One region of the Pseudomonas sp. NPDC096950 genome, then DNA from elsewhere that is predicted to be linked to it. Evidence: riboswitches for the same ligand, from Rfam matches in the RefSeq annotation. Region 1 holds a riboswitch; the other holds the start of a gene.
The links. A riboswitch is a leader RNA that binds a small molecule or an ion and turns the genes downstream of it on or off. The one in region 1 is predicted to bind cobalamin.
Positions count from the first base shown of each region.

Region 2: it holds a riboswitch for cobalamin, as region 1 does, so the genes downstream of both, cobO (cob(I)yrinic acid a,c-diamide adenosyltransferase) here and ACIQY3_RS04150 (CbtB domain-containing protein) in region 1, are expected to answer to the same signal.

Region 1 covers NZ_JBIWEL010000001.1:867,854-872,262, forward strand. The annotation lists gene cobM (precorrin-4 C(11)-methyltransferase) at 1-718, opposite strand, end outside; gene ACIQY3_RS04140 (cobalamin biosynthesis protein) at 801-1,214, opposite strand; gene ACIQY3_RS04145 (CbtA family protein) at 1,211-1,918, opposite strand; gene ACIQY3_RS04150 (CbtB domain-containing protein) at 1,930-2,121, opposite strand; cobalamin riboswitch at 2,239-2,467, opposite strand; cobalamin riboswitch at 2,670-2,884, shown strand; gene cobW (cobalamin biosynthesis protein CobW) at 2,980-4,041, shown strand; gene cobN (cobaltochelatase subunit CobN) at 4,045-4,409, shown strand, end outside.
Region 2 covers NZ_JBIWEL010000009.1:19,899-24,307, reverse strand. The annotation lists gene bluB (5,6-dimethylbenzimidazole synthase) at 1-481, opposite strand, end outside; gene ACIQY3_RS15795 (cobyrinate a,c-diamide synthase) at 478-1,878, opposite strand; gene cobO (cob(I)yrinic acid a,c-diamide adenosyltransferase) at 1,889-2,500, opposite strand; cobalamin riboswitch at 2,580-2,813, opposite strand; gene ACIQY3_RS15785 (hypothetical protein) at 2,968-3,552, shown strand; gene ACIQY3_RS15780 (PQQ-dependent sugar dehydrogenase) at 3,619-4,409, shown strand, end outside.

The sequences.
Region 1 (4,409 bases):
CACGGTATAGCGACGACTCACTAAAGTGATCGCTCCCCAACACCCTGCCCACCAGAATCAACGCCGTGCGCCGAAACCCCTTGGCTTCAACCTTCGCGGCAATGTCCTCCAGCGTCCCGACCACCCAATCCTGATCCGGCCACGTCGCCCGGTGAATCACCGCAATCGGACAATCCGCGCCGTAATGCGGCAGCAACTCCGCCAGGATCTTCTCCAGATGATTGACCCCCAGATGAATCGCCATGGTCGCCCCATGCTGCGCCAGGCTGCCCAGTTCTTCGCCCGCCGGCATCGCGGTCTTGTCGGCATAGCGGGTCAGAATCACGCTTTGCGAGATATCCGGTAACGTCAGTTCTGCTCCCAGCAGCGCTGCGCAGGCCGCCGTCGCCGTGACGCCAGGCACGATTTCAAAAGGAATACCCAACTCACGCAGATAGCGAATCTGCTCGCCAATCGCGCCGTACAAACCCGGATCGCCCGAGTGCACCCGCGCCACATCTTGCCCATTGGCGTGGGCGTTCTTGATCAGTTCGATGATCTGTTCCAAGTGCAACTCGGCGCTATTGACCACCGTTTCCGCCTGATGGCCTTCCAGCACGGCAGCCGGCACCAGGGAGCCGGCGTAGATAATCACCGGGCAACTGCGGATCAGGCGCTGGCCCTTGACGGTGATCAGTTCCGGGTCGCCGGGACCTGCGCCAATGAAGTAGACGGTCATCGTCAATTCCTGTGTGAAAAGAGGCTTGGGCAAGGCTTCAGATGAAGATTGCTCATGATCGAGGCGGGGATTATCGGGGTTTTTACGCAGCGCTGGCCAATGCGAGAGTAGCCTGGGCGTATTTTTGTCGGGAAATCAGCAGCTTCGCCGGTGCCTGAGCCAGATGCTCGGCCAGGGCCAGGGCGGCACTTTCCGCGACGCCGTAGCAGCCGGTGCGTTCAAACGCGATCTGCGACTGGTGGCTGAGTTGCGGTTGATAGCCGGCCAATTGCTCACTGCTGAAATACATCAGCTCCAGCCCCAACTGCGCGGCCAATTCGATCAGGCCCGGCTCATCGCGCTTCTGGTCGATGCTGGCCAAGGCCTTTATCTGGCGAAGTTCGATGTGATGCGCTTGCAGTGCCTGATCAAGCAGCGCCCGCAACGTGCTGGCGGGGCAGCCGCGTTGGCAGCCCAGGCCGACCACTAAAGTCGGCGCTGTGCCTGTGTCGGTCATGCGTGGTATTGACCATCGCTTTTGCGGCGGAACAACCAGGCGCTGATCAGGCCCAGGGCCAGCCAGAACACCACGTTGGTCAACTGCGAAGCGATTTTGAACTGGGATTCCAGGGCTTCCGGCGCCAACATCGAGTGGACTTCCGGTTGTGGGGCGCCAATCACGTGCGGCACCGCCAGAATCGCCACGCCGAGGATCTTCATCAGCCAGTGACGGCTGAACACGATCAGCGCGATGCCGACAGCGGTGGACGCCGCAGTGCCGATCCACCAGATCTGCCGTTGCGCCAGATCCGCAGCGGCGGTGCCCGGCAATTCAGGCGGCAGGCCGAGGGTCGGCGCCAGCACGAAGGTTGCGTAACCCGCCAGGCCCCAAAGCAGGCCCTGAGCGGTTTTGGTCGGTGCGCGCAAGGTATAGAGACCGGCGAGCATCAGTGCAAAACCGACGGCGACCACCAGGTTACCGCCCGTGGTGGACAGCACGCGCTGCCAGCCGTCTTCCGGTTCCCAGGCTTCGGCGTCGTGGGTGTGAGCGGCCATGGCGCCATCGGCGTGCTCGTGAGCCACTACTGTAGCAGGCTCGGATTTTTCATAGGTTTCCGCCTGGAGAATCAGCGGGGCGACCCAGAAACTTTGCAGCAGAGTCAGCAACAGGGCGGCCAGCAGCCCGGTGAAACCTGCAGTTTGCGCGATACGCTTGATCATGTCGGCAGGTCTCAATGGCACGGGAACGCGGAGCTGTGACGGGTATCGTGGGCGGCGTTGTGCACCGCTTCGATGTGCGAGAAACCGGCGAAGTACACCAGGCATGCGCCCAGGATCGACGCACAAACGGCGGCGGTCAGGCGTTGGCTCAGGGTGGTCGTGGTGCTGGCGTTGCTGTGGTCGGTGCTGCTGATGATCGACATGGCGCTTCCCTCTGGTCTGTCAGCGGGTGAATCGAGCGCATGCAAACCCCTGCGAGCGTGCGCGCAGAGGTTCAAACAGCGCCCGCCCACCGCGGGTTTGTTATTCAGTGATCGTACTGGTCACTTTGTGTTGCGGGCCGGTCTCCGGGCTCGCGAGGGGTCAAGGCTTGCGCCGGACCAGCAAGAATCACCTTCCCATGCCGGGTTGCTGGCACAGTGGATCTGATTCTTCGCTCGCTTACCGTTGCGGGGGCAGCACCGGACTGACATGACTTTAGAGTAAAGCACATGATTCACCGGTTTCCCGTTTCACCCTGTGAAGGGCACCCGTAACAAGGCGTGTAGGAGAGCATGGGCGGGGCTGGGGAGTCAATTGGCATGGGTTCTCAGTTGGAAACCGAGTCGCGCCCTTCGCGAGCAAGCCCGCTCCCACAGGTGACCGCATTCCCATGTGGGAGCAGGCTTGTGTGGGAGCGGGCTTGCTCGCGAAGGCGCCCTCACAGTCACCACTGATCCAAGCAGAACATTGACCCGCCCCCACACCATGCGTAGCCTTGCGCTTTCGAGGTTCTTCGGCGTTTGCCGAAGCTAAGAAGGGAACGCGGTCGATGCCGCGGCTGCCCCCGCAACTGTGAACGGTGATGTTCGCTGCCACGCCACTGCAAGCCCCTCCAAAGGGTTCGCGGGAAGGCGCAGCGAACGCCAGGCCCGCAAGGCCGGCGCACTGAAAGCCAGGAGACCTGCCTCGAAACGAATTCTCACTACAACCGGGCGGGGTGATCCGGTGGCGAAATCTTCCGCGCGCATGGCGTTGCGGTCGTCGTCCCGTATGCCCGCCACCTTGCCAAAGGGCATCCGATGAAAACACTGGCCAAACTCCCCGTCACCATCGTTACCGGCTTCCTCGGCTCGGGCAAAACCACCTTGCTGCGGCACATGCTCGATAACTCCCAGGGGCGCCGCATCGCGGTGATCGTCAACGAATTCGGCGAGCTGGGCATTGACGGCGAAATCCTCAAGCAGTGCTCCATCGGCTGCACCGAAGAAGAAGCCAACGGCCGCGTCTACGAACTGGCCAACGGCTGCCTGTGCTGCACGGTCCAGGAAGAGTTCTTCCCGGTGATGCGCGAACTGGTGGCCCGTCGCGGCGACCTCGACCACATCCTGATTGAAACCTCGGGCCTGGCCCTGCCAAAACCTTTGGTTCAAGCCTTCCAGTGGCCGGAAATCCGCAGCGCCTGCACGGTTGACGCGGTCATCACCGTAGTCGACAGCCCGGCCGTGGCCGCCGGCACCTTCGCCGCGTTCCCGGATCAAGTCGACGCCCAGCGCAAACTCGACCCGAACCTGGACCACGAATCGCCACTGCACGAATTGTTCGCCGACCAACTGGCCAGCGCCGACCTCGTCATCCTCAACAAGGCCGACCTGATCAGCCCTGAAGACCTGGCCCGCGTGCGTCTGGAAGTCGCCGAAGAACTGCCGCCCGCGGTAAAAGTCATTGAAGCCAGCAGCGGTCGCGTGCCACTGGACGTGCTAATCGGCCTCGGCGCCGGTTCCGAAGAACACATCGACAGCCGTCACAGCCATCACGATCATCACCACGAAGGTGAAGACGATCACGATCACGACGCTTTCGATTCGATCTCCATCGAACTGCCACAAGCCGACGAAAGCCTGCTGATGGACGCGCTGACCCAACTGGTGGTCAAGCACGGCATCCTGCGGGTCAAGGGTTTCGCGGCGATCCCGAACAAGCCGATGCGCCTGCTGATCCAGGGCGTGGGCACGCGCTTCGACAAGCATTTCGACCGTCAGTGGGGCGCCGATGAGGCGCGCACCACGCGCCTGGTGCTGATCGGCCAGGAACTCGACGCCGCTCAACTCGAAGCGCAATTGCGCGCCGCGCTCAGCGTTTAAGCCATGCACCTGCTCAGGACCCAGCCCGGCGGTTTCGTGTCGGATGACAACATTGCCGACCTTGGACAAACCCCCGCCGAACTGGTGATCCTGTGCAGCGGCGATTCCAGCCTGGCGCTGCTCGCCGAAGCCGCACAGCAACTGCCCGACGACTACCCTAGCGTGCGTCTGGCAAACCCGATGCAGGTGCAAAACCACGCCTCGGTGGACTTGTACGTCGACGAAGTGCTGCGCCACGCCAAGGTGATTCTGATTTCGCTGCACGGCGGCATCGCCTATTGGCGTTACGGCGTCGAGCGCTTGGTCGAACTGTCCGAGCGCGGTGTGCAATTGATTCTGGTGCCCGGCGATGACCGCCCGGACCCGGA
Region 2 (4,409 bases), on a different contig from region 1:
CTTGCGGCTCGAACAGCGACACCCAGCCCATCCCCAATCCTTCGGCGCGGGCGGCCAGCCACAGGTTCTGGATCGCGCAGGACAGCGACGCCATGTCCATTTCCGGCAAGGTGCGGCGGCCGAAGATGTGGCGTTCGCGATCGTCCATCAGCGCGGCGACCAGCACTTCGGCGCAGTCGTTGATGCCTTCGACTTTGAGTTTCATGAACTCGTCGGTGCGCTCGCCGAGGGCTTCGGCGGTGCGGATGCGTTCTTCTTCCACCAGTTGCTGGATCTGGTTGCGCAGGGCTTTATCGCTGATGCGGATGAAGCGCCACGGTTGCATCAGGCCGACGCTGGGGGCCTGGTGGGCGGCTTCGAGCAGGCGACGCAGCAGTTCGGGCTCGACAGTGCCGCCGCTGAAGTGGCGCATGTCGCGGCGTTCGGCGATGGCTCTATACACCGCTTCGCGCTCGGCCTGACTGAATGCGTTGTCGGTCATGGCCTCTTCGCGAGCAAGCCCGCTCCCACAGTGGATCGCATTTCCTCAGGTAGTACAGCTTCAACTGTGGGAGCGGGCTTGCTCGCGAAAGCGGCCTCAAGATCAGGCGCAAACAGTGCGGCAATCGCCGACGGATTGGACGGAAAATAAAAGTGCACATAAGAAGCCGTCATCCGCCCCTCACGATAAACCGCCTCCGCCCCGCGCCCGCCGTTCGGGCTCAGGCCCCGGGCAATCGGCTCAAGTTCGGTGCTGGTCAACGAGTGGTGATAGGTGTGCCCACGCAACAAGCCTTCCGGCAACTCGACCGCCTGCAACGCCAACGCCGCCAGACGCTTTTGCATCACCGCATCGCCGGCCAGCAAACCGACCAATTCAGCGCGAGTGCCTTCGACATCCGTCAACGAATCGAGCAGATAAAGCATGCCGCCACATTCGGCCAGCAACGGTTTACCTGCGGCGTGATGCGCGCGAATCGCGGTCAGCATGGAGGTGTTTTGCGACAACACCACGTGGTGCAGTTCGGGGTAACCGCCCGGCAGATACAGGCTGTCAGCCGCCGGCAATTCGGTATCGCGGATCGGCGAGAAAAACGCCAGTTCAGCGCCCATCGCCCGCAGCAAATCCAGACTCGCGCCGTAGGTGAAGGCGAAGGCTTCATCGCGGGCCACGGCGATGCGTACGCCCGCCAATAATGGCTCGGCTTCGAGCACATCCGGGGCGGCGAATTCCACGGCCGGTGGCAGCGCTACCTCGCAGCTGCTGGCCAACGCATCGGCTGCCGCATCGAGGCGCAGGTCGAGGTCGTTCAACTCGCTGGCCTGGACCAGACCGAGGTGACGGCTCGGCAGTTCGATCCCGGTCTCCCGGGACAATGCGCCGTACCAGCGCAAGCCTTCGGTCAAACTGCCTTCAAGCAATTGCGCGTGGCGCAAGGTGCCGACGCGGTTGGCCAGAACGCCGGCGAACGGCAAGTCCGGCTGATATTTCGCGAGCCCCAATGCCAACGCACCAAAGGTCTGGGCCATGGCGGTGCCGTCAATCACGCCGAGCACCGGCACACCGAAGTGCCGCGCCAGGTCAGCGCTGGACGGCGTGCCGTCGAACAGGCCCATGACGCCTTCGATCAGAATCAAATCCGCTTCGCCAGCGGCTTCCCACAACAGTCGACGACTTTCCTGCTCGCCGACCATCCACATGTCCAATTGATAGACCGGTGCGCCGCTGGCGCGCTCGAGAATCATCGGGTCGAGGAAGTCCGGGCCGCATTTGAACACGCGCACCTTGCGCCCCTGATTGCGATGCAACCGGGCCAGCGCGGCGGTCACGGTGGTCTTGCCCTGACCGGAGGCCGGCGCGGCAATCAGTACCGCCGGGCATTGACGTATGCTTTTCATAAAATAGTATTCACAGCTCGACGCCTTTTTGCGCTTTGATCCCGGCCTGGAACGCGTGCTTGATCACGCCCATTTCGGTGACGGTGTCGGCCAGTTCGATCATTTCCGGCTTGGCGCCGCGACCGGTGACGACGACATGTTGCATCGGCGGACGGGCCTGCAAATCGCTGAGCACTTGATCGAGATCGAGGTAACCGTGCTTGAGGGCGATGTTCAGTTCATCCAGCACCACCAGGCCAATCGACGGATCGCGCAGCAGTTCGCGGGATACTTCCCAAGCGGCTTCGGCGGCGGCGATGTCGCGCTGACGGTCCTGGGTTTCCCAGGTGAAGCCCTCGCCCATCACGTGAAAGCGCACTTGCTCCGGGAAGCGCCGGAAGAACAATTCCTCACCGGTGCTGTTGCGGCCCTTGATGAACTGCACCACACCGCACTGCATGCCGTGGCCCATGGAGCGGGCGAGCATGCCGAAAGCCGAGCTGCTTTTGCCTTTGCCGTTGCCGGTCAGCACCAGCAGCAGGCCGCATTCATTCGGCGAGTTGGCGATGCGTTCGTCAATCACGGCTTTTTTGCGCTGCATGCGCGCCAGGTGGCGTTCGTCACGATCGGGGGTATCAGTCATGGGGAGCTCTCCGTTGAGGCTGGATAACGGCGGGCAGGCACAAGAATAGACGGCAAAAAGCTTGGCATCGCCCACCGTGATGCCGCTGGATGGATCAGGCCGGTCTCCGGGCTCATGAGTGGTTTGCACCGGACTGCGCGCCTTCCCATGTCGATGATCGACACAGTGGCTCAAGGCGCAGCCTTTGACTCATTTACCGTTGCGGGGGCAGCGCCGGGATCGTGATCGTCTTCATATGAAGAGAGGACTCACCGGCTTCCCTGTTTCACTCTGTCGACCAAGGCCACAGAGCACCTGAAACAAGCCGCGAAGGTTAGAGGGTTGGGGGGGGAGCGTCAATTAAAGCCGGGACGCCGCTCGGCGAAAAACTGCCGTCGATCAATTACCTGACGTCATTCTTGTGCCACACTTCGAGCAGTGATATCAAAGAGCCACAATCTCACAACACAATAACAAGGGTGAGCCACATGCAAGGCATGATCATCAGCAATCCGAAGCTGGAATTCCTGCGCCCGCTGCTGGAACGCTGGTTTGACTGTATCGACCGCTACAACGCCGTGCGCGGCGATAACGACACGCCCTACTGGTTCGACGAAAAGGCCAACCTCAGCCTGCTCTCGGCCGCCGCCTGGATGGCAGAAATGGTCACGTTGCAACAGACGCCGACCCGCAAACAGACCGAGGAAGGCGAACGCAATGCCCGCGCCGATCTGTTTATCGCCACCAGCGAAGAGCGCGCATTCCTTCAGGCCACCCAGCGCTGGCCCAAGGTCAACAGCCTGAATCTGACACAAGCCCTGGCCGATATCACCAGTGACGCCAGGCGCATCAGCTACGCCAGCGACCTGAAACTCGGCTGCCTGTTCGTCGCTCCGCAAAAGGCCCAGCAAAGTGCGACCCCGGAAGAACTCCAGGACATGGTCGACGACTTGCAGAAGGAACACACCTGCGCCGTGGCCTGGTATTTCCCCTACGCCTACCGCAAGTTGCGCAACGAAGCCGGGCAGTATCATCCGGGCATCGCGGTGCTGTTCAAAGAGGCTCGTGGCTGACGGGTTGAACCATCGCGGCTGTTTACTTCTCTAGATTAAATCAGTGCATTCATAGGGAAGATCAGCATGCGCAAGCCCCAGCTCGTTCTCGTTATCGCGCTCGCCGGAGGGCTTGTCGCCTGCGGCGAGACCTCCAGCCTGCAAGTCACGGACGGCACCGGCCCATCGCCTAAACTGCCAGAACCGAACAAAACCCTGATCCCGACGGTGAACATCGCCCCGGCGATCGGCTGGCCGGCCGGTGCAAAACCTACCGCGGCGGCGGGAACCCAGGTGGCGGCATTTGCCGAAAACCTCGATCACCCGCGCTGGCTCTACGTCCTGCCCAACGGCGACGTGCTGGTGGCGGAAACCAACGCGCCGCCCAAGCCCGATGACGGCAAAGGCATTCGCGGCTGGGTGATGAAGAAAGTCATGGGCCGCGCCGGTGCCGGCGTACCGAGCCCGAATCGTATTACGCTGCTGCGGGACAAGGACCACGATGGCGTGGCTGAAACTCGCACGGTGTTCCTGGAAAACCTCAACTCGCCTTTCGGCATGACCCTGGTCGGCAACGACCTGTACGTCGCCGACACCGATCGCCTGCTGCGTTTCCACTATGAAACCGGCGACACCGCGATCAAGTCTGAGCCTATGAAGGTGATCGATCTGCCGGGCGGCACGCTCAATCACCACTGGACCAAAAACGTCATCGCCAGCAAGGACGGCAGCAAGCTATACGTGACGGTGGGTTCCAACAGCAACGTCGGCGAAAACGGCCTGGACAAGGAAGAAGGTCGCGCGGCGATCTGGGAAGTGGACCGCGCCACCGGCAATCATCGGATCTTCGCCTCAGGCTTGCGTAACCCCAACGGCAT